2 linked regions of the Spirulina subsalsa PCC 9445 genome follow. Each later gene encodes a partner of the first gene's protein in a complex. Links are inferred from orthologs where the notes say so. Each region holds a gene or a part of one and is shown on either strand. Other genes may lie near its edges.

What was found. Proteins that work in one complex are often made in the same cells at the same time.
Region 2: the proteins of arsC (region 1) and trxA are in contact, whole or in part, in an NMR structure (PDB 2IPA), measured with the Bacillus subtilis proteins. The link is inferred for Spirulina subsalsa PCC 9445 from one-to-one orthologs.

Annotation. Positions count from the first base shown.
Region 1 is NZ_JH980292.1:1,057,532-1,060,388, forward strand. The notes cover bases 3-2,854. They hold arsC (arsenate reductase, glutathione/glutaredoxin type), read left to right. Parts: upstream 3-1,153; coding sequence 1,154-1,555; downstream 1,556-2,854. Other genes in these bases: arsB (ACR3 family arsenite efflux transporter), read left to right, coding at 3-533; arsH (arsenical resistance protein ArsH), read left to right, coding at 530-1,141; SPI9445_RS0105110 (Ycf34 family protein), read right to left, coding at 1,665-1,913; SPI9445_RS0105115 (LemA family protein), read right to left, coding at 2,120-2,854. Outside these bases: more of arsB, read left to right, coding at 1-2; more of SPI9445_RS0105115, read right to left, coding at 2,855-2,857. UniProt on the Bacillus subtilis protein: Catalyzes the reduction of arsenate [As(V)] to arsenite [As(III)]. In vitro, can dephosphorylate para-nitrophenyl phosphate (pNPP).
Region 2 is NZ_JH980292.1:3,322,713-3,325,554, reverse strand. Bases 1-2,837 are described here. They hold trxA (thioredoxin), read left to right. Parts: upstream 1-1,178; coding sequence 1,179-1,496; downstream 1,497-2,837. Other genes in these bases: SPI9445_RS0115095 (LOG family protein), read left to right, coding at 1,809-2,837; SPI9445_RS30650 (hypothetical protein), read left to right, coding at 183-794; SPI9445_RS25765 (pentapeptide repeat-containing protein), read right to left, coding at 1-166. Also shown: more of SPI9445_RS0115095, read left to right, coding at 2,838-2,842. UniProt on the Bacillus subtilis protein: Participates in various redox reactions through the reversible oxidation of its active center dithiol to a disulfide and catalyzes dithiol-disulfide exchange reactions.

The DNA of each region.
Region 1 (2,857 bases):
TGTCGGTGTTTGTTTATGTGGGTTTACCTTTGGCGGCAGGAATGTATAGCCGTTATTGGATTATGAAGCATAAGGGTAAGGCTTGGTTTGAGCAAGTTTTCTTAAACTATCTAAGTCCTGTTGCCGTGACGGCTTTGTTACTAACGTTGGTGTTGCTTTTTGCTTTTAAGGGGGATGTAATTATTGAAAATCCTCTGCATATTTTGCTGATTGCGGTGCCGTTGTTTATCCAAACTAATTTCATTTTCTTAATCGCTTATGTGGCGGCTTTAAAATTGAAAATGTCCTATGAGGATGCGGCTCCGGCGGCGTTGATTGGGGCGAGTAATCATTTTGAAGTGGCGATCGCAACGGCGGTGATGTTGTTTGGTCTAAATTCTGGTGCTGCCTTAGCTACGGTCGTCGGGGTACTGATTGAAGTTCCCGTCATGTTGATGTTAGTGGAGTTTTGCAAACGGACGGCCTTTTGGTTCCCCCGTGAACCGGAAAAGGCGACTTTATTGGATCCTCGTTGTTTGAAAGACTGTCTATGAGCAATTTTGATCACCCCCCCCGCATTTTGTTTTTATACGGCTCCCTGCGCGAGCGTTCCTACAGTCGCCTGTTAGCGGAGGAGGCAGCGCGCATTATCACGGATATGGGAGCCGAGGTCAAGTTTTTCCATCCCCACGACTTACCTCTGCGGGGACAAGTGGAGGAATCCCATCCCAAGGTGCAGGAGTTGCGCGCTTTAAGTCAGTGGTCCGAGGGTCAAGTTTGGTCTTCCCCGGAAATGCACGGCAATATCACCGGGATTTTGAAAAATCAAATTGATTGGATTCCTTTGAATATCGGTGCTGTGCGACCTACTCAGGGGAAAACCTTGGCGGTGATGCAGGTGAGTGGGGGGTCCCAGTCGTTTAATGCGGTGAATACTCTGCGCATTTTAGGCCGTTGGATGCGGATGTTTACCATTCCTAATCAGTCTTCGGTGGCTAAAGCTTATCAAGAGTTTAATGAGGATGGAACGATGAAAAATTCTCCTTACCGCGATCGCGTGGTGGATGTGATGGAGGAACTGTATAAATTCACGCTGTTATTGCGGGATAAGGTGGATTATCTCACAGACCGCTACAGCGAACGGAAAGCCAATCAAGGATAAAAGGAAAGCCAAATGAAGCGCGTGATGTTTGTTTGTAAGAAGAATTCGGCCCGCTCCCAAATGGCGGAGGCCTTCGCTAAACGGTTAGCGGGGGAGGGGGTAAGTATTACCAGTTCAGGATTAGAGGCCAGTCAGGTCAATCCGGGTGCGATCGCTGCCATGGACGAAATCGGCATTGATATCCGAGAGCAAGAGTCTAAAGCGTTAGGAGACTTTAAACCGGAAGATTTTGATGTGGTGATTTCCCTTTGTGGCTGTGGGGTGAGTTTACCCCCAGAATGGTTGACGCGGGAGGTGTTTGAGGATTGGCAACTGGAGGATCCGGCTGAACAACCGGAGATTTTCCCTCGGGTACGGGATGAAGTGAAAGCCCGGGTGGAACAGTTAATCGAGAACCTGAAACAGTCAGTCTAGTTGGGCTTGGTTCAGTAAACGGTGCGTCAAGCAAAATGAAAGCGTCCCAGTCGTGATGGATTAACAGAAGACGACAAGGAGCATCTTAAGGGCTGACGCACCCTCTGAGCTAGGTAGGAACAGGTTCACCGGGGCGTAATTTCATCCATTTCCCCGCTTCCTCTAAGAAACTCTCACACCCCACAACATCCCATTCCATCTCAATATAGTCCTCTTGCGGTCGAATATTGACATTAATTGAGGGTTCTTGGGGTTCAAAGGTAGGATTTTCCGTTAAATGGGGTTGTTGATGTTGGTGTTCCACGGCATGATAGGTTATACAGCGATCCACATAATGACAATTAATACAAATACACATGGGTTCTGCTCCCACTGAACAATCTGCAAACAATCTTTCGGGTTAAAACAACTGATTCAAGTTTGCTCAATTCTAACAGGATTTTTCCCGAACTGTGGCGCAAGGGCTAACTACAGAAGCCGAAAACCTACCCAATCTGACGCAAAATGCCTCAAATCCTCAGAAATTCCCCGAGCATCCCGCAGAGTGTCCACTGGGTGAAAACTCTATTCAATTCTTGGCAATTCTGTATTCTCGGCTTGAAAATAGGGCTTGGCCTGGAATCCCCCAATTTCTGCCAGAATTGAATTAGGAAAGCGTCCCACAAATTGATTATATTGTTGAATCGCTCGATTATATCGTAGTCGTTCCGTAGCAATGCGATTTTCCGTTCCCGCTAACTCATCTTGCAGCCCAATAAAAACCCGAGATGAACCTAATTCAGGCTGAGAAATAACCCATTGATTAAACTGTCCAATCGCCCGATTCATTTCAGTCGTTGCAGCCATTTTTTCTTGTTGAGAATTAGCCTGTAAATACTGCTCTCTCGACTGGGTTAATAAACGCACAATTTCTTGTTCTTGTTGCGCTTGTGCCTGAGTGACTGCCAATAAATTGGGGATTAAATCCGCCCGTCGTTGCAGTTGATTTTCCACCTGGGCCCAAGCCGCCTCCGCTTGTTGTTGACGTTCTGCCATACCATTGTAGGTGAAGATTCCCCACAATAGCACCATCACCCCAACCGCAATCCCCCCATAGGTTAGGGCGACTTTACGCTGATCTTTTTCTTGTTTGGCGATCGCCGCTTGTTTCTGTCGGGCTTCTACTTGTGCGATCGCCTTTTGAATAAATTCTGGCGGAATCGAAACCTCTGATCCCGCTTGTTCCAACTGATTCAGAGAATAACTACTTTGCGTTTCTTGATACAACCGAGACGCAACTTCTAACACTTCATCTGCTAATTC
Region 2 (2,842 bases), 2.3 Mb from region 1 along the record:
TGGCGTTGCTCAGGTCGCTGCCTCTGAGGTTGGCTTGAAAGAGGTTGACTTCGCTCAAGTCTACTCCGGTGAGGATGAGAAAACTTAGGTCGATGCCTGCGAGGTCTAGACCGTGAAAATCGGTTTCTCCAGTCTGATAGTTTTGTAATAAAGCTTCCCTGTCCATACCCCTGTTTGCCCTTATGAAAACCCTACTGGTGTTCTGTTTGGTGGTGTTGATCAATGGCTATGGCACCCCTGCCTATAGTCTACCCTTATTCTCTGCTGTCCCGATCGGGGGGGAAAGGGTTTCTCGGTTAGGTTTAGATGTGTTACCGGAGGGGTTTCAGCTGTTGCCGGGGGTGCTGTTGGGTCGGGTGGAGGGACGGGTGGAGCAGTTGGGGGAGGTGCTGGAGGAGGGGGGATGGCAGGGGGAGGAGGTGTTTGTTTATTTCCATCCTCGGACGCTGGAGTTGGTGTTAGGGATGGTGGGAGGGGTGGAGGATGTGGGGCGGTTTGATGACTATTTGTCTGAGTTTGAGAATCCGGCGCAACGGGGGGATTTTTTAAGGAAGCTGCAAGGGAAGATGGGGGGGGAACGGCTGAGTTGGGAGGGCTATGAGTATCGGCGGGATTTGGGGGGGGTGGGCGATCGCTCAACAGGAATGAATGTCTCTCTAAACCTTGTGAATCAACGGTTTACGGGGGAGGTTTTGGTGTTTCGGCGCGATCGCATGGCCGCCTTACTGGTCGTTTTAAACCGTGAGGATCATTGGCCCGAGGTGAGGGTTAAGGCGATCGCATCTCAACTCTAAGCTATTTTGATCCTCACAGTAAGCAAAACTAATTGGTTTTTTCCTTAAATTGATGGAAAAAACCAACCTGTCGCTTACAATAGAAGAAGCGGAGACGAATGTTTCCGTTCACTCCTCACACCACTTATCCGCCCGGACAGAGTTCGGGCGGTTTCTTTTGGGAGTTAGCTCCTTTAGGGGATTAACCCTTCTCCTTACTCTTTTTACACCCTTCCGGTTCCGAGTCCATTTGCCCTTGACAAAGCTGAAGTTTTGTGATAGGCAGACGAATTATTATTAAATTATGTTGATTGTATACTTTATTGACCCAAAGTGGACAAGGATTGCTATGGTAGAATTTCCTACAAGTCAAAAAGCTAGAAGATAGGCAAGGAATCCTGTGTTATGGCAGATTCAGTTACAGATAGCACCTTTAAGGAAGTCGTTCTAGATAGTGAGATTCCGGTGCTAGTCGATTTTTGGGCCCCTTGGTGCGGTCCTTGTCGGATGGTTGCACCGGTTGTGGATGAAATAGCGGATCAATACGAAGGTCAAGTCAAAGTTGTCAAACTCAACACTGACGAAAACCCCAATGTTGCCAGCCAGTACGGAATTCGCAGTATTCCCACCTTGATGATTTTCAAAGGCGGTCAACGGGTCGATATGGTGGTAGGTGCTGTTCCGAAAACGACACTCTCCAATACTTTGGAAAAACATCTTTAGAGGAAAAAAGCGATTTTCGTTCCGAGACGCTTCGCGATTCTCCTTCCGAGACGCTTCGCGAGCGCATTTTAGGGGGAATGGTCAGTTATTCTCATCCCCCGGTTTTTCATCTTAAGTTTTGTTAAAAGTGCTTGGGCTGTTTTCAGACTAAGCATTTTTATTTGGGTCGCATTTTTATTTGGGTCGCATTTTTATTTGGGGCGCATTTTTATTTGGGGCGCATTTTTATTTGGGGCGGTTGACTTGGATTTTGATTGCTCCCCTCTACCCAAAATTCAGGTATAATGGGGATTCGCCGAAATAATAGACTTCATGGCTGTGTCACCTTCATCTTATTCCGATTCAGAATCCTTTGCTGCCGCCCTGCATGATCTGGCGAACCGCTTACCAGACCTCAAACATGGCAAATATATTCAACGGGCTTTAACTGTCTTGATGCGTTTGACAGGGGAAGAAGTAGACCGCTTAGACTGGAAAATCCTCAGTGCGGCCATGCAGGACTTAGAAGGGGGCTTTCAGACTTTTTACCCCTACCGTCACATCCGCAAAGTCAGTGTTTTCGGATCAGCCCGTACACCCGTGGATAAGCCCATTTACCAGATGGCTGTAGACTTTTCTCGCCGGATGACCGAACAGGGCTTTATGGTCATCACAGGGGCAGGAGAGGGCATTATGGCCGCCGGGAATGAAGGGGCAGGCCGCGACAATTCTTTTGGTTTAAATATTAACTTGCCCTTTGAACAGGGATCGAATCGCTACATTGAAGGGGATACCAAATTAGTCCAGTTTAAGTATTTTTTCACCCGTAAATTATTTTTCTTGCGGGAAAGTGATGCGATCGCCCTTTTCCCCGGCGGATTTGGCACCCTTGACGAAGCCTTCGAGAGTCTCACCCTCTCCCAAACCGGGAAATATGGACCCGCTCCCATTGTATTTATTGACAATCCCGGAGGAGACTATTGGCAATCCCTCGACCGACATATTCGAGATCATTTGATTACCAACGGTTTAGTAAGTCCGAACGACCCCAGTATTTACACGATTACGGACGATTTAGACCAAGCTTGTTCCACCATCAGCAATTTTTACCGGGTATACCATTCCAGCCGTTATGTCAATCATTTGTTCGTCATGCGTCTAAACTCAGAACTGTCTGATCAAACAGTCGAACAGTTAAACAGAGACTATGCCGATTTATTAGTGAAAGGTCGTATCGAAAAAAGCGCCGCCCTTCCCGCAGAAAAAGGAGACGACACGGAGAATTTACCCCGTTTAGTGTTTGAGTTTAATCAAAAAAGTGCCGCCCGTCTAGGGCAAATGATCCGACAGATTAACGAATTGGGAGC